Regions from separate parts of the Paenibacillus sp. A14 genome, predicted to be linked through region 3. Evidence: riboswitches for the same ligand, from Rfam matches in the RefSeq annotation. Region 3 holds a riboswitch; each other region holds the start of a gene.
The links. Region 3 has a riboswitch for cobalamin ahead of V4U88_RS18955 (anaerobic ribonucleoside triphosphate reductase). Riboswitches for the same ligand answer to the same signal wherever they lie in the genome.

Region 1 (6,022 bases), on a different contig from region 3:
CTGCATCTCTTTGTTGAAGGTTCTGATGACAAACAGCTGCATTTTCGATTGCAAATACTGCGTAAACCGCCGCTCCCACGACACCCGCAGAGCTATGTTCACACCGGAAGAGCTTGCGGAGCTTACGATGAATTTTTACCGCCGTAACTATATTGAAGGTTTATTCTTAAGCTCGGGGATCATGAGGAATCCGGATTATACTACGGAACGATTAATCCGGGTATTGGAACTGCTGCGGAATCAATACGGGTTCTCGGGATATATTCATGTGAAGGCTATCCCTGGAGCGGATCCGGCGCTGATTTCCAGGCTGGGACTGCTCGCCGACAGGATGAGCGTAAACATTGAGCTTCCGTCCCAAGCCAGCTTACGGCAGCTTGCGCCGGATAAGAGCAAGGAGACGATACTCCGGCCGATGTCGGCGATCCGGGAGGGCATCCGCGAGAACAGCACCGATTTGGTAAAGTTTCGGCATGCGCCGAAATTCGTGCCGGGGGGCCAGAGCACCCAGTTGATCGTGGGGGCAACGCCGGACAGCGATTTGAAGATTTTGACTCTGACCGAGGCGTTGTATCGCAAATACGAGCTGAAGCGGGTGTACTATTCCGCTTACACGCCGGTGATGGAGCATTCGCTGCTCCCGGCGCTGGACAGTAAACCGCCGCTTCTGCGGGAGCATCGGCTCTACCAGGCTGACTGGCTGCTGCGGTTTTACGGATTCGAAGCCCATGAACTGCTGGATGAAAGAACTCCGAATTTCAATCCGTTTATGGACCCCAAGTGCCATTGGGCCGTAAATCATATCGATCGATTCCCCGTGGAGATCAATCAAGCACCGTATGAAACGTTGCTCCGGGTTCCAGGGATCGGCGTGCGGAGCGCCAAGGCGATCGTTGCGGCGCGGCGGGCGGGAAAACTGGACTTCGCGGGATTGAAGAAGCTCGGGGTAGTACTGAAGAGAGCCCAATATTTCATCACATGCTCCGGCAGACGTCTTGAGGGATTGAAAGTGAAGGAGAGCACAATCTTGAGATCGCTGCTATCCCAAAAGGAAATCTCCTTGTATTTGCCCCAGCCCCAGGTGGAACAGCTTAAGCTTTTTAGCGACGAAGAACTCGCGGCAGGCAGGGTGGCGGAAGTGGCTGCAACATGAACTGGGCTCGCCAATCGGCGTACATTTATGATGGCAGCTTTGACGGCTTTCTTAGCTGTGTGTTTGAAAGCTATGACCGCAAGGAAGAGGCGGTGGATATCCGGCCGAGTGAAGATAATCTGTATGTTCTGTTCGATGCCGTATGGGTGGAGACTGATCCGGTAAAGGCGGCCAGAGTTTACAAGGGAATCGGTGTCAAAATCTGTCCGGCGGCGCAGGAACTGATCCGTAACGGCTTCCTGACATGCATGTCCGATAAGGAACTGCTGCTGTACCGTTTTTTGCGGCTTGGCTTTCAATATGGACGTACGGTCATGGATATGCTGACGGAAGATACGGTGCATCGGCTCCATAAAGCGGTGAAACATTTAAGGACGGAGAGCCATGCATATATGGGATTCGTCCGGTTCGCGGTTTATGGCGATGTTCTGGTCGCCGTTATTGAACCGAAGAATCAGGTGCTGCCGCTGCTGGCGCCCCATTTTTGCGATAGATACCGGGGAGAATCGTTTCTGATTTACGACAAGACGCATAGACAAGTATTGATGCAGCGGCAGGATGGTCCACCTGCTGATCGAGTGGGACTATTTTGCATGGAGGAGCTTATATTGCCCGAGCCGGACGACGAGGAGAAGTCCTACCGGAGGCTGTGGAAGCAGTTCTATGATACGGTGGCGGTCCGGGAAAGAAGCAATCCCCGGGCCCGGCTTTCCCATATGCCCAAACGTTATTGGACCCAGTTAACCGAGATGCAGCAGAGCGATCTTTCTTCAGGTCCCTTCCCGAAACGTCTTCGTTAAGCCCCGTTCTTCTGCTACAATGGTTCAGTGAATGCTTAGAATACCTAAGTCTTTTTGCTTGACCGAAAATGATCGGCTCTAAGCGAGGCAAAGTAAGAAGGAGACGGGAACGTGGACTTGAACGAGAAGCCCGATAGCTATATCTACCCCTACGCGTGTCATGAGAACGAGAGCGAACTATGCAGGCTTGAGCTTCACAGTTTGTTCGGATATGCCCCCAGAGCTCATTTTTTTATGGAAAGCGGAACTGCCATCGGAGCAAATCGGAGTCCTTTTATTTCCATGGAAATGAAAGTGCTGGGAAGATGCGGCTCCCTCGAGGGGATTCTCACTCTTGCGGAGAAGATCGACTTAAAGGGAAAGACTTTTAAAGTGAAATATATTAAAAACGGAGTCCCTTGCAGCTATGAGGACCAGCGTCAGTTGGAGAGAACAGTGGGAGCCCGGATCCGGGGCAGGGCGGAGATGCGGCAGCCGGATATCCTGTTCGGTCTTTTACACGACGGGGAATCATGGAGGCTAGGAGTCTGTCATCCCACGGACCCTATTTGGCAGAGACACAAACATAAGCCCCGGAATTATTCGACAGGGCTTTCCGCGGCTATGGCCCGGAGCCTGGTTAATATCGCGGTCCCCGCCACGGCCGGAATACGGGCGATCGATCCCTGCTGCGGGATGGGCAACGTTCTGATCGAAGCCCTTTCCATGGGGATCGAGATTGTGGGACGGGATCTTAATCCGCTCGCTATTCGCGGAGCGAGGGTAAATCTGGCTCATTTCGGGTACCGGCACGAAGAACTTGTCAGTATCGGTGATATGAATGAAATTGACGGGCATTTTGACGCGGCGATTTTAGATATGCCTTACAATCTATGCTCCGTTCTTCCTCTGGAAGAGAAGCGGGCGATGCTATCAAGCCTGCGCCGGTTCAGCGACATTTCGGTGGTCGTATCCACGGAAGAGCTGGAACCCGAGTTGGAGCGGGCGGGTTTTCAAATTCAGGGCTTCGCCAAAGTAACGAAGGGGGCTTTTGTGCGAAGCATCTGGGTATGCCATAGCTGATTGAGGGCTTATCACGAGCCAGCTGAATACTTGGACGAACCGCACAGCGGAGTCGCTCTTTCGTATTGTAAGTTTACGGCTTTTCCCCTATAATCCAAAAGAGATAGATCGCCTGGATTCAAGCGAATAAGAAGTACCCGTCGGTCCCGAAGCCCGCTTGTTTTGCGAGCCCAGGGTTAAAAGGGAAGCCGGTGAAAGTCCGGCACGGTCCCGCCACTGTATACAGGGACGCGCCCAAGCATGCCACTGTCTTACGCCACAGTACGACGGGAAGGCGGGCGTTCGTCGGTACCTGGAAGTCAGGAGACCTGCCCACGGGAATGTTAGACGGTCCTTCGAGGAAAGGATGACGTTCTGCTTAGAGGACGGACCCGAGCGTTCCGGCACAGGAACATGACGGCTCCGCTATAACTTTGTAGACGTAACCCATCCGCAGGATGGGTTTTTCTTCATGAAGAGACATCAAGTTTCGCTTTATGTCAGGCAGACCAGTCAAGAACTACAGAACACAGAAGGAGCGAAAGAGATGAAAAAGTGGACCAAGATCTGGGGGATCTGGCTTCTGGCCATTCTGTTGCTCGTCACCGCAGGCTGCGGGGCGAACGGTAAAAATTCCGCGGAGAACGGCAATGGCGGACAAGCTCAGCAGCAACAGGAAACGCCAAAGGATACGTCGAACGCAACGGACCAAGAGAGTCCGAAAACGACTTATCCGCTTACGGTAAAAGACGGGTACGGCAGCGAATTTACGTTCGAATCGGCGCCGCAGCGCATCGTGTCTCTGGCACCGTCGGAAACCGAAGGGCTGTTCGCTTTGGGGCTGGACGAGCAGATTGTCGGCGTTTCCGACAATGACGATTATCCGGAAGCCGTAAAAGACAAGCCGAGAATGGGCGGCTTCCAGGTTAATGTGGAAGCGGTCGTTGCGGCTCAGCCGGATCTGGTGCTGGCGGGGAACCTGGTTGGCGAGGATACGGTGAAGAGTCTGACGGATCTCGGTTTGAAAGTGTTCCGTTCCAACGCGAAAACGATGGAAGAGGTCATGGCGAACATCCGGTTGGTCGGGCAAATTACAGACCGTCAGAAGGAAGCCGGCGAGGTAACCGGCCAAATGCAGGCCGAACTGGATAAGGTAAAAGAAGCGGTGGGCAAGCTGCCGGCCGATCAGAAGAAAAAGGTCTATATCGAGTTCTCGCCAGGATGGACGGTCGGTAAGGGCGAATTTATGGATGAAATGATTACGCTGGCCGGCGGGGAAAATGTCGCTTCCGATATTAACGGCTGGAGCGAAATCAACGAAGAAAACATTATCAAGGCGAATCCGGATGTTATTCTTTACGCCAAAAGCGTCGTTGACGAGAACAACCGGACGCTCGCCGATATCATCAAGAGCCGTGGAGGCTGGGATAAGATCACCGCGGTTAAGGAAGGCCGCATTATCGGATTGGACGACAATTTGTTGAGCCGACCCGGTCCACGCGTGACCAAAGGGCTTATTGATGTGGCCAACGCGATTTATCCGGATTTGATTAAGCCGTGAGGACCAAACTGGCAGGCTACGGATTTATAGGCCTCGGGCTGCTGATTCTTACCCTGCTGGTCTGTGTGGGATTCGGCTCCGTCAAAATGCCGATCCTCGAGATCGCGAAGATCCTGCTGCATCGCCTTCCGGGCATCGGCCATTGGATCGAGCCGACCTGGAATACGGCTTCGGAGCAGATCGTCATGCAAGTCCGGCTGCCCCGCGTGCTCCTCGGCCTGCTGGTCGGGGCGTCCCTGGCGGTTGCGGGTGCGGCGTTTCAGGGCGTGCTGCGCAATCCGCTTGCCGAGCCGTTTACCCTCGGGGTTTCCTCCGGTTCTGCTGTGGGCGCGGCGGTATTGATTTTTTTCGGGTGGCAGTTTTCGATCATCGGGGTGTTTACCCTCCCGGTCGTCGCTTTTCTGACCGGGGCGGCTACGCTATGGATCGTCATGTGGCTGGCCCGGGAGAACGGCAAAATCCCGATCGAAAATCTGATCCTGTCAGGTGTGGTCATGCAGTCCTTCCTGGGTGCCGTCGTCTCGTTCCTGACGGCGATGTCCAAGGAGACCGTGAACCAGATCATGTACTGGACCATGGGGAGCTTGAGTCTGCGGGGATGGTCCTATACGGCCATCCTGCTTCCGTATCTGGCGCTGGGAGGATTGTTTCTCTGGAGCAGGGCGCGTTCGTTGAACCTGTTTGCCTTGGGGGAGCGGGAAGCGGCCCATTCCGGGCTAAACGTGGAATCGACCAAGCTGATCATTCTCCTCGTCGCTACGCTAATGACGGCTGCGGCGGTTTCCGTATCGGGGGTCATCGGGTTTGTCGGCCTCGTCGTGCCGCACATGATCCGGTTGATCACCGGACCCGACTATCGCCTGATTATCCCGCTCTCTGCGATCGGAGGCGGTATTTTCATGATGTGGAGCGATTTGGCGGCCCGTTCGTTGCTTGCGCCCACGGAAATCCCGCTCGGAATCGTAACGGCTTTTGTCGGAGCGCCGTTTTTTGCTTATCTGCTGTATCGTAAAAAAAGAGCAAGGGAGAAGGAGCTGTCATGATCCAGGTTAAGAAGGTCACCAAGTGCTACGGGAAATTCAAAGCCTTGCAGGACATTGACTGGAGCATTGCCCCGGGGGAGTTTTGGGGCGTGATCGGCCCGAACGGCAGCGGGAAAAGCACCCTGCTCAGCTTGCTTTCCGGCGTCGAAGCGCCCGATCGGGGGGAGATCTCCTTGGCCGGGCGCTCTTTGTCCTCCTACGGCCGAAAAGATCTGTCCCGGAAGCTGGCCGTGCTGCAGCAGGACGGGCTTCCTCCTATCGCATATACGGTCCGTGAAGTTATAGAGATGGGCCGGTTTGCTTTTCAGGATTGGCGTGGCCGGGAAAAACAGGGCGGCGCGGAGGAATTGCTTGAACGGATCATGAGGAGATTGGAGCTGGCCGATCTGGCGCATCGGCCGCTCAGCAGTCTGAGCGGCGGGCA
Region 2 (6,022 bases), on a different contig from region 3:
TCGGCGGCCGCCGCCGGACCTTCGGAATAAACGCCGCCGCGCGCCTGCAGCAGGGCAACCTTCTTGTCGCCAATCAGGCCAACCGGCCCTTGCTCCGTGTATTTAAACGTTTTGCCCGCTTGATTCAAATAGAACAGGTAGGTCAGTAGTTGCGCCGGAATCGTAAAGTTCCACAGCGGGAAAGCGAAAACGACTTTATCGGCGTTCAAAAACTGATCCAGGTATGTGTTTGCCAGATCGGCCGCTTTTTGCTCTTCCGGCGTAACCGACAACCCTTTGCCCAGCTTGAACAGTCCGTTCAGCATATCGTTATCGTAGTAAGGGAGCTCGGCTTCGAACAGATTCAGCTCGGTGATCAGATCATCGGGATGAGTTTCTCTGTACGTTTTCAGGAAGCTTTCATACAGCTTGACCGTTGCCGATTGCTCGACCGGGCGGTTATTGGCTTTAATAAACAAAACATGTGACATAGCGGTTTTCCTCCAAAAAGTTTATTTTAGCTAACTAATATTCTCGTACTATATTTAGTATAGTAACAAAGGAATATCCACTATGTCAAATGTTGTTTGCCAAACCCTATTTATTTGGCGGAAACGGACGAACCGATCGCTTCCCGGCTGCGCTTGGCGGCCGAAACCATATTTTTTAGAGCGGCGACGGTTTCTTCCCGCCCGCGGGTTTTCAGTCCGCAGTCCGGATTGATCCAGAACAGCTCCGGATCGAGGACTTGCAGCGCCCTGCGGACCATCGCCATCATTTCCTCTTCGGCAGGCACCCGCGGACTGTGGATATCATACACGCCGAGCCCGATGCCGAGCGGATACGTATTCTCCTCGAAGCTCTGGATCAGCTCCCCGTGGCTGCGTGACGTCTCGATCGAGATCACGTCGGCATCCAGATCCCGAATCGCATCGATCATGTCGTGGAACTCGCAATAACACATATGCGTATGAATTTGCGTAGTGTCACGGACCGAGGATGTCGTGATTTTGAAGGCCTTGACCGCCCAATCGATATAGGCCTCACGGTCAGCCGGCTTTAGCGGGAACCCTTCCCGCAGCGCAGGCTCGTCAACCTGAATCATCGTTATGCCCGCTTCTTCCAACGCCTCTACTTCTTTACGCAGCGCCAAGGCGATTTGGTAGGTTACAGTCTCCCGCGGCAAGTCGCTGCGGACAAACGACCAATTTAATACCGTCACCGGACCCGTCAACATGCCTTTGACCGGTTTCTTCGTCAAGGACTGGGCAAAAGCCGTCTCCTTCACCGTCATCGGGCGATCGAATTCCACGTCGCCATAAATGAGCGGAGGCTTCACGCAGCGGGTGCCGTACGATTGGACCCATCCTCCTTTGGTGAACGCAAAGCCAGGCAGCTTTTCCCCGAAAAACTCAACCATATCCGTCCGCTCAAATTCGCCGTGAACCAGCACGTCCAGGCCGATTTCCTCCTGGATGTCGATCCAGGTGCGGATCTCTTCGCGAATGAATTCGTCATACCGTTCGGCCGTCCATTCGCCTTTGCGCCATTTTTGACGGGCCGCACGAACTTCGGCGGTTTGCGGAAAGCTTCCGATCGTCGTTGTCGGAAGAAGCGGCAGGTTCCACACGCGCTGCTGCTCCCCCCGACGTACCTCAAACGGACTAATCCGTTCGGAAGGCTGCTCCGCGATGCTTCGAACCGCCTCCTGGACGTTTTTGCGGCTGCGCGACGGGTCCGCGTTCAAGCGTTCCAGGGCCTGACGGCTTTCCGCCAGCAGGGCCGGGGTTTCGCCTTGCAGCGCCTGATGCAACGCCGCGACTTCATCCAGCTTCTCTTCCGCGAAGGCCAGGGCATCCTTGAGCACCTCCGGCAATCCCTCCTCTCCCTGGGCCGAAACCGGCACATGCAGCAGGCTGCAGGAAGGCTGGACAATCAGATCGGAATCCGCAGACAGCAGCCCCGCAATCTCGCCGATGAAATCCTGGACCGCGGGCAGATCGGACCGCCAAATGTTGCGGCCGTCCACCACTCCCGCAGCCAACGTCTTGCCGGCCGGGAAACCGTGTTGCCGAAGGGCTTGCAAGTTGCCTTCCCGCCCATGCACGAAATCCAGGCCAATCCCGCGAACCGGCAGTGCAATAATCTCCTCGTACCGTTCGACGGCATCGAAATACGTTTGCAGCAAGATCCCGGCTTGCGGCAGCTCTGCCGAAATCGCACTATAGATTTCCTGAAGCAGCGCCAAATCCTCATCCGATACGAAAGTAACGAGCGCCGGTTCATCGACTTGAATCCATGCCGCACCTTCCTGGTCCAGTTCGCGCAAAACGGTGACGTACAAAGGCAAAAGCTTTTGGCTCCATTCCCGAAGACTTCCGGACGCGCCTTTGGACAGCTTCAGAAAAGAATATAATCCGAGAACGACCGGCTTGCCGGCGATTCCCAGCTTCTCTTTGGCTTCACGGTAGGCTTGGAGCGGGAGATTCGCCGTAAGCTCCGGCTCCCTGTTTCCCAGCTCGGGGACGATGTAATGGTAGTTCGTGTTAAACCATTTGGTCATTTCGCTGGCAGCAGCGGTTTTGCTGCCTCTGGCCACCGCGTAGTATGTTTCGAGCGGAACAGGTCCGCCGCTGTATTCAAAGCGTTCGGGCACAAGTCCGAACATTACGGCCGTATCCAAAACCTGATCATAGTAGGAAAAATCCCCCACCGGAATCCAATCGATCCCTTTCCCCTTTTGCAATTTCCAATGTTCGCTGCGAATTTCGGCTAACTGGCGGTGAAGCTCCGCCTCCTCCAATTTTCCGCTCCAGTACGCTTCGATCGCTTTTTTCCATTCCCGCTGTTTGCCGATTCTGGGGAAACCCAAATTTCCGCTCGATATTTTACCCATAATTATAAGCCTCCTCAACATATGTCTTTCGAAAATAGCAATAAATGCGGCAAGAAATCAAAAAGGCCCTCTTTAGGCAATGCTAAAGAAGACCTTCGTATAATTGTCCGATGGATCGAATCTCTAACACCTCCCTATCTCCCGTAGGTACAGCAGTGTTGCCGGAAAAGGCAGGTCTCCTGGCTTCGGAGTCATCGCCGATCACGCTGCCTTCCCAGTGTCTTTCGACATCAGTGGCCATTTCTCGCATGACGGCTCCTCCGTTACAGTGGCGGGACCGCGCCGGCGTTTCACCGGACTTCCCTTTTAAGCTTCAGCCGCGGCTGAAGCACCTCTTCCCACATTATGCAGTTTTAAGTATGAACTCAATACTAACGGATGTCGCCGGATAATTCAACAGTAATCTTATCGGGATCTACTAGTTTCAACTAAAATTAATTAAAGTTATCCGCTACCGCTTTGTTCAGCATGCCGATGCAGCGGTCAAGATCCGCTTTGACCTGCTTTTTGTAGAGTTTGGCTTTTTCCGCTCCATCGTCGGTAAAATGGTACAGCACGATCTCTTGGAAATCGACGCTGGGGTCATTGCCTTTCAAATGCTTGGTCCTGTATAGAATCCCTTCCTGCACCAGTTCGTGGAGGGCCCGGTAGATTTCGCTCTGCGGCGGTACGTAGCCGAACGGCTTGAACTCTTCTTTCAATTCCTCCAGCATTTGATAGCCGTAACCCCTGCGCTGTTCCACTTTCGTGATCAGAAATAGCTTCAGATAAGCCCGCTGCGCAAGCATAAATGCCATAGCCGTCCCCCCTGTTTCTTATAGATCAATATAACTGAAGTCTAAAATTTGTACAACCGGACCATCTTCCCCTGTTTTACTGGATTGGTAAAAGAACAAGATACGGTGGTCTTAACTTAAAATTGTGAGGATCTGGGTACGCGCAAAATGCTTTTTCTATTGTGAATTTTTCATATATTGAAATTGCATAATTAAGGTTTTGGTCGTAGCCAAATGAACTATTTTTACTTATGTGATTTATATCACAATTGAGTGTTCAATTCCCTTGTACCCTTGACTTATCGGATAAGAGGAGGAATCGATCCATGAAGTTTCTAAAGCCCGCTTTTTTCGTCCTGGCCAGTCTCCTCGTGCTGTTGACCGTTTGGTTTTCGGGTTCCGCTCAGCCCGTTCGAGAGGCCGAACCCGCCCAGGAAGCAAAGACTCTCGATCAGCCTCCGGTCGAGCCGGTGGTCCGCCGCGACGGTCAGGTCGTTCATATCGAACTCACCGCCCAAGTATCGAATGTGGAGATTTCCGAAGGCGTCGAATATAACGCCTGGACCTTCAACGGCACTGTTCCGGGTCCCGTCCTCCGGGTCAAAGAGGGGGATATGCTGCAGTTCACTTTGTCGAATTTGGACCCCAATATGCCCCACTCGATGGATTTTCACGCGGTGCATGCGGCTCCCAGCAAGAAATTTATCGATGTGATGCCGAATGAAAAGGGCAGCTTCACCTATACTGCGGCGACGCCGGGGGTGTTTATGTACCACTGCGGCACAAGCCCCGTTCTGATGCACGTCGCTAACGGAATGCATGGCCTTATCATCGTGGAGCCGAAAAACGGTTATGCGACGGATTCGCTGATCGATAAGGAATATACGCTCGTCCAAAGCGAATGGTACAGGGAGCATGACGAAGAGGCTTTTCTGCATGAGGAACCGGAATATGTGGTGTTCAACGGAGATGATTTTTCCTTGAAAAATCATCCGCTGCTGGCCAAGGTCGGCGACCGGGTCCGACTGTACGTCTCCAACTCCGGACCGAACGAGGTTTCCTCGTTTCATGTCGTCGGCGCCACGTTTGATATTGTCTATATGAACGGGCACCCCAAGAACGGGATGTATGGCCTGCAAACGGTGCTCATTCCCGCGGGCGGCTCGGCGGTCGTCGAGTTTACCGTGGAGGAGGAAGGCGATTACCCCATTTTAAGCCATCAATTGAAGCATGCCTCCAAAGGCGCAACCGCGATCTTGCGGGTAACCGCGGACGGCAAAGATACGAACGAACCCGCCATGGCGCATTAGTCCGCAAAAATCAACGATTTTAATTCAAAACCAATGTGATAGAAATCACAAGGTTATCCTGCCGGACTTTTATAATGAGATCGAGGTGAATTGATATGAACCGAAATGAAGCTAAAGTAGTTGAACTGGATGTAAGGGAGCAGCTGCGAAACAAGCTGGAGCCGTTCCAAATCATCATGGATACCGTTAAAACGCTGGGACAGGACGATATTCTCGTTCTGCATGCCACTTTTAAACCCACTCCCCTTCTGGGGCTGCTCAAAATGAAAGGCTTTGTCGGCAAATCCGAACAGCAGGAAGACAAAGATCACTGGATTACTACGTTTGTCAGCAAAAAAAATAAGGATTGGCTGGATGCGCCGAAGCCCGGAGCGGCGCAGACGCCAGCCGCAGCCTCCTGTCCGGCGGATTTGCCGACGGATGAGCCGGATGACCAGGCCAAGCGCAAAACGATAGAGCTGGACAATCGCGGCCTGGAGCCGCCGCAACCGATGGTCCGCACCCTGGCCGCCTTGGGCAAATGCCGCCCGGGGGACGAGGTCCATATTCATAATGACCGGGTGCCCGTATTCTTGATCGAGGAACTGAACACATTAGGCTGCACCTTTACGGTGGAAGAACAGACGGACGGAACCGCCAAAGTGTATATCATCAAGGCGTAAGGAGGCAAGTACCATGTCGAGCGTATCCCGTCTTCCCTTCCTCTTCATCGCAACCGCCATCTTCGGGTTCATCCTTTTTCATGCTACGTCCCTCTTGTCACTGACCGGCTGGCTGGGAGACGGAATACGCGGACCGGCCGGATGGTTTCAAACGCATATTTTTGTTCTCGGTTGGGCCACCATGCTTGCCATGGGGGCGGTATACCAGCTGATCCATGTCATTCTGCAATCGATCGTTTTTAGCGAACGTCTGGGTTACCTGCACTTTCTGTTCTTTACGGTAGGTTTGTTCGGACTGCTGTTCGGTTTTATTCAGGGCGATATTTTATGGATCGCCGGCTTTGCCACCCTGGCCTTTACCGGAATCCTGATGTTTTCCGTAAATCTGGCAGTTACGCT
Region 3 (6,022 bases):
CCGCACCGGAGCGTATGTAGAACCGTTGATAACCGCCGCTTCTGCGATCATCTTGCCGTCCTGCTCAACCGCATAGACTCCCGTTACCTTCGCGCCCATGATCGATTTAACTGCCGCGGCAAAAGTCGGAACTCCTCCGAAAAGCAGCGCACCAACAACCAAACCAGACACCGCGCCCGTTATGAAATTCTTCTTCATCAATAGCTCTCCCTTGGAAAATAATTCTACCTATACCTATTATCAGCCACGGAGGTTGGTAGTTTCAAGTATTTAAATCGTATGATAATGTGAATCACCACACGCAAAAAAAACGCGCCCCCCGAAAACCTCGGAAGCCGCGCTGTGCTTGAGTTATAAAAGATGCTGGTGAAGGGAATTGAACCCCCGACCTACGCATTACGAGTGCGTTGCTCTACCCCTGAGCTACACCAGCAGAATCACTTGGTAAAGTGAAACAAAAATTATTATACTCCGTTTTAAAAATATTGCAAGGGCCAATGTCTGGTAATTAAACCAACCATTTGCTTGGCTGCAACAGGGTTAGGATGAACCGAGTTTATCCTGCACAGACCGCAGCTTCTGCTCCGAGGAGCTCTCTTTGTCCCGCCGGTCATCGATTTTAACCGAAGTGGAAACGCGCTGGGCCCCGGATTGAAACGGAGCCTCATGGATCGCCCGAATCGCCGTAAAAATTCGATCGAGCGGCCCCTCGATAATCGTACTCATCGAAGTCAGGGTGCATTGGACTCCTTCCTGCTTTTCAAGTACCCGCTGCAGCTCGGCAACATATGAACTCAGACTGGTGGAACCTGTACCGATCGGAATGACCGTAACTTCCGCGATCGCCATGTGACAACCTCCCGTTGTTCCGCTAACCGGATTTTTTATTTATTGTAACAAGTTCGGGACCCGGAATTCAATCGGTAAAGGTCGAAAGGTCCGTCGCTTGTGATAAAGACTCGCTCTGCGGTGGGCAATCGAACCTCCGATTTTATCTAACGCAAACTATAACCGCTATTTGCGCCAAAACGGCCGGTCTCCATTTTTATCGGACACAGTAGCGGCTATTATTTCCGTTACGCGTTAGTGCACCTCCACCCGAAACAACCCACCGCAAGCAGACAACGGACTCCCCTCCGCCCCCGCTTACTCCCCTCCCAAACTAGCAAACGCTTACCTCATCATCGCCACAATCTTGCCTCAAAATCTACTATTTTTTTTCGTCCCCGATTCCCCGCATCCTGATTGCTTTCGACTGTTTTTCAGCTGTTTTTCAAATTCAAATTCTGTTATCCGCCCGTTTACAAACACAATATATTGGGTTATTATGATACAGCATCAACCAAATATAGTGTACAGACGGGTGAACCGGCACAAGCACGATGCCGGGGCTTAATAGGGAAGTGCGGTGCAAATCCGCTGCGGTCCCGCCACTGTAACCGGAAGCTTTATAGAGAGTGCGATCCCCCGGGTCTCACTAGCTATAGATCAGCATCCTCCGGCATATGCCACTGCAGACGCCATTGTCCGCGGGAAGGAGCCGGAAGGTCCGGAAGCCAGGAGACCTGCCCGTCTGGATGGCACCCGAGTAGCCCTGCGAGGTACAGGCCAAGGTGTCCGCTTGCCGCCATACATATAAGTCATTCTGGCGCGCCGCAAAGGCGACGTGCTGTTTTCAAAGAGCGCAACCGGGCATTTTCGACCTCTTTGGGGGTGGAAATGCTTTTTTATTTCTAATTGTGAATCGGAAGGAGATTTTATCATGGCACTGCTCAACCATTTCACTACAAATACAAATAAAGGTACCTCCAAGGAACAAATGCTGGATGAAGTTATTAATCTGGGCGAGGAAATCGTATCCAGCTCCAATTTGGAAGTCCTGCGCGAAAACGCCAATTTGAACGGGGAAAGCTTCTCGGGCAAAATGAGCAAGTTCGGCAGCGAATACGCCAAATGGTACGCCAACCATTTCGTGATGCCTGCGCGGCTCGTTCAAGCGATCCAAGATAATGTGGTCTATGTGCACGACCTCGATCAATACGCCATCGGCACGACGAACTGCATTTTTATCCCGTTTGCCAAACTGCTCCGCGAGGGCTTCAATACCGGCAACGGCAGTGTCAGACCGCCGAATTCGATCATGACGGCGATGGCGCTCGTCGCGATTATTTTCCAGTCGCAGCAAAACAGCCAATACGGCGGCGTCTCCGCCAACATGCTCGATTTTGACCTGGCCCCTTATGTGGCCAAGTCCTTCGCCAAATACTTCCGCAAAGGGCTGGATTATTTGGAAGAAGGCGATCCGGCCGCCGACCTCGGCGGTGAGGTGACCATGAGCCGCAGCGATCTCCGGGAGCGGTTCCCGAAATCTTTCCGATACGCGTTAAAAGAAACCGAAACCGAAACGCTCCAGGGCGCGGAAAGTCTGATCCACAATCTCAATACGATGTCGAGCCGCGCGGGCGGGCAAATCCCGTTCACCAGCATCAACTACGGCACCTGCACTTCGCCGGAAGGCCAGCTCGTTATCCGTTCGCTGCTGTCCGCGACAATGCGGGGACTCGGCAGCGGGGAGACGCCGATTTTTCCGATCCAAATCTTCAAGTGTAAACAGGGCATCAACCAGAATCCGGGCGAACCGAATTACGAGCTGTTCCTGATGGCGGCCGAATGCTCGGCCAAGCGGCTCTATCCGAACTTCGCCAATCTGGACGCACCGCTGAATCTGATGCATTACGATCCGCAGAATCCGGATACCGAATTCGCCACTATGGGCTGCCGCACGCGCGTGCTGAGCGACCGGTTCGGCCGGAACCGCCTGTCCGGCAAAGGTAATCTTTCCTTTAATACGCTGAATCTCGTCAAGCTCGGACTGGAGCACGGGATCGCGCTGGGCCGGCGGAAGGAAGCCGATGAGCGCGGATTCTACCGGGAGCTGGACCACTACCTGGACATTGCTCTGGAAGGCCTGCTGCACCGCTTCCAGATCCAGTCCGCCCAAAAAGCCAAAGCCTCGGACTTTATGATGCGTGAAGGGGTATGGGAAGGCGGCGAACAGCTCGGTCCGGATGACGCGGTCGGAGAACTGCTGAAGCACGGCAGCCTTTCCCTCGGCTTCATCGGTCTTGCGGAGTGCATGAAGGCGATGTACGGCAAGCACCATGGCGAGGATGAAGCGGTCTACAAAAAAGCTTACGATTTGATCGCCTACATGCGCGACTACTGCGACCGGATGAGTGAGGTTCACAACCTGAACATCACCCTGTTCGCCACCCCGGCGGAGGGGCTGTCCGGGAAGTTCACGAAACGCGACCGCGCCTTTTACGGTACTGTGCCGGGCGTTGTGGAACGCGAGTATTATACGAACTCCTTCCACATTCCGGTGTATTACAAACTCAGCGCCGCCAAAAAAATCGAGCTCGAAGCGCAGTTCCACAACCTGTGCAATGCCGGAGCGATCTCCTATATCGAATTGAACGGCAACGCCCGCAGCAATCCGGCGGCGTTCCTGAAGATCGTCCAATACGCGCTTTCGCAGCAGGTCAGCTATTTCAGCATCAACCATCCGATCGACCGCTGCTCCGCCTGCGGTTTTGAAGGGATTATCGGCGCGAACTGCCCTTCCTGCGGCAGTCACGAGAACGATGTCCATATCCGCCGCCTGCGCCGCGTCACCGGCTATTTGACCGGCGACTTCCAAACCCGCTTTAACGCGGCCAAACAGGCGGAGGTCCGGGACCGGGTCAAGCACGACGCATGAACATCTGCGGCTACTACCCGGAATCCATCAATGAAGGCGAAGGCCTCCGCGCCGCCATCTTTATCAGCGGCTGCCGCCATTACTGCAAAGGCTGCTTCAGCGCAGCCACCTGGAACTTCAATTACGGCGAGCCGCTGACGCCCGAACGGGAGACGGAGATCATCGCCGATATTGCAAACAACCCGCTGCTGAGCGGGGTAAGCCTTCTGGGCGGGGATCCGTTTTTCTCCGCGACGGAAGTCGGCGCGTTTGTCGACCGTCTCCGCGGGGAAGCCGGCCCGGTCCCGATCTGGATTTATAGCGGCTATACCTATGAGGAATTGACCTCGCCGGAGCACGCGGAGGCCGGGTCGCCCGAATTCCGCCTGCTGGAACGCTGCCAGGTGTTGGTAGACGGGCGCTTTGTCGAGGAACTGCGCGACCCCTCCCTGTTATACCGGGGCAGCTCAAACCAGAGACTGATCGACATTCCGCAAAGTCTTGCTTCCGGAAAAGCGGTGCTCTGGGAACCAACTTTCTCTTTCTAGCTTATTAAGTTTCTAGTATAATTTATGGTCTGTGATGATTTTTATAGACCTTTTCAAAATAGTGCCAACGGCGTCCTTTCCAGGGCGCCCCTTTTCTCCTGAATATTTTCAATTTTAGAATTAAAATTTGTAGATTTAATGCCTGACGGAGAGATCCGATCCGGGCAACAACCCATGCTCAGAAAGCGAGGAATTTACTCATGCCACTGCTCGTAAATAAACCCAACAACCGCCAGCTCGCGTTTGACAGCGAACGCCTGGGCGTCTACGCCGACCGCATTCTGCACGGACTACATACCTTGGACAAGGAGCGTCTTTTGCGCGGCGTCAACGCCAAACTGAGACGCGACGAAGTCACCGGCGAAGAAATCAGCAACGCGTTCACCATGTCGGCGCTCGAACTTGTGACAAAAGAAGAGCCGGAGTGGAAATTCGCAGCCGCCCGCGCGCTGCTGACCTCGCTCTACAAAAAAGCGGCCGTCAACCGCCGCTATAAAGCGTATCCGGAAGAGCCATACGGATCGTTCCATCACCTGATCGTCGAGCTGTGCAAAACCGGCATCTACCGCGAGGAGCTGTTGGAGTGCTACACCAAAGAGCAAATTGAGGAACTGGGCGAGACGATCGACCCGTCCCGCGACCTGCTGTTCGACTATATCGGACTGCTGACGTTGGCCGAACGTTACCTGGCCACCGACTTCGAAGGCCGGACGATGGAACTTCCGCAGGAACGTTACATGATCATCGCCATGTACCTGATGCACCAAGAGCCTGCGGAAAAGCGCATGGAGCTCGTTAAAGAAGCTTACTGGGCCATGAGCAACATCTACATGACAGCCGCGACGCCGACGATGTCCAACGCGGGCAAAAAGGTCGCCGGCCAGCTGTCCAGCTGCTTTATCGACACCGTCGACGATTCGCTGGAAGGCATCTTCGATTCCAACACCGACGTGGCCCGGCTCAGCAAAATGGGCGGCGGTATCGGCGTCTACCTGGGCAAGGTGCGGGCCCGCGGCTCCGACATCCGCGGTCATAAAAACACCAGCTCCGGCGTCATCCCCTGGATTCGCCAGCTGAACAACACCGCCGTCAGCGTCGATCAGCTCGGTACGCGCAAGGGCGCGATTGCGGTCTATCTCGACGTTTTCCATAAAGATATTCTCGCTTTCCTCGACCTCAAGCTGAACAACGGGGATGAGCGGATGCGCGCCCATGACGTGTTCCACGGCGTTTGCCTGCCCGATCTGTTCATGGAAATGGTCGAAGAGCGCGGCGAATGGAATTTGTTCTGTCCGCATGAAGTGAAGAAGACGATGGGCTGGAAAGACGAGAACGGCCGTGCACTCGGCCTGGAGGATTTCTACGACGAAGAGTTCGGCAAAGGATCGTTCCGCGAAAAATACGAGGAGGCCGTCAACCATCCGACGCTTCCGCGAATCACGATGCCTGCGATCGATATCATGAAGCGCATTATGAAGTCCCAGCTCGAAACGGGCACGCCGTATATGTTCTACCGCGACACCGTCAACCGCGCCAACCCGAACCGGGCGCACGGCATGATCTATTCGTCCAACCTGTGCACGGAGATCATGCAGAACCAGACACCGACCGTGGTGGAAAAAGAAGAGCTTATCACGAAAGACGGACAAACGCGGATCATCGTCTCCAAAATCCCGGGCGATTTCGTCGTATGTAACCTGAATTCGATCCACCTGGCCCGCGCCGTGCCGGCCGG

Region 1: linked by a shared signal. The riboswitch ahead of V4U88_RS13285 (ABC transporter substrate-binding protein) and the one ahead of V4U88_RS18955 (anaerobic ribonucleoside triphosphate reductase) in region 3 are both predicted to bind cobalamin.
Region 2: linked by a shared signal. The riboswitch ahead of metE (5-methyltetrahydropteroyltriglutamate--homocysteine S-methyltransferase) and the one ahead of V4U88_RS18955 (anaerobic ribonucleoside triphosphate reductase) in region 3 are both predicted to bind cobalamin.

The regions. Positions count from the first base shown of each region.
Region 1 covers NZ_JBAGJD010000004.1:395,733-401,754, forward strand. The annotation lists gene V4U88_RS13270 (putative DNA modification/repair radical SAM protein) at 1-1,153, shown strand, start outside; gene V4U88_RS13275 (TIGR03915 family putative DNA repair protein) at 1,150-1,953, shown strand; gene V4U88_RS13280 (TRM11 family SAM-dependent methyltransferase) at 2,065-3,015, shown strand; cobalamin riboswitch at 3,140-3,345, shown strand; gene V4U88_RS13285 (ABC transporter substrate-binding protein) at 3,542-4,555, shown strand; gene V4U88_RS13290 (FecCD family ABC transporter permease) at 4,552-5,598, shown strand; gene V4U88_RS13295 (ABC transporter ATP-binding protein) at 5,595-6,022, shown strand, end outside.
Region 2 covers NZ_JBAGJD010000003.1:141,048-147,069, forward strand. The annotation lists gene V4U88_RS08600 (FMN-dependent NADH-azoreductase) at 1-470, opposite strand, end outside; gene metE (5-methyltetrahydropteroyltriglutamate--homocysteine S-methyltransferase) at 581-2,875, opposite strand; cobalamin riboswitch at 3,028-3,226, opposite strand; gene V4U88_RS08610 (helix-turn-helix transcriptional regulator) at 3,310-3,672, opposite strand; gene V4U88_RS08615 (multicopper oxidase domain-containing protein) at 3,978-4,961, shown strand; gene V4U88_RS08620 (DUF2249 domain-containing protein) at 5,057-5,623, shown strand; gene V4U88_RS08625 (hypothetical protein) at 5,637-6,022, shown strand, end outside.
Region 3 covers NZ_JBAGJD010000007.1:159,416-165,437, forward strand. The annotation lists gene V4U88_RS18940 (hypothetical protein) at 1-198, opposite strand, end outside; tRNA gene V4U88_RS18945 (tRNA-Thr) at 362-433, opposite strand; gene V4U88_RS18950 (MTH1187 family thiamine-binding protein) at 541-849, opposite strand; cobalamin riboswitch at 1,345-1,587, shown strand; gene V4U88_RS18955 (anaerobic ribonucleoside triphosphate reductase) at 1,820-3,760, shown strand; gene nrdG (anaerobic ribonucleoside-triphosphate reductase activating protein) at 3,757-4,287, shown strand; gene V4U88_RS18965 (ribonucleoside-diphosphate reductase subunit alpha) at 4,488-6,022, shown strand, end outside.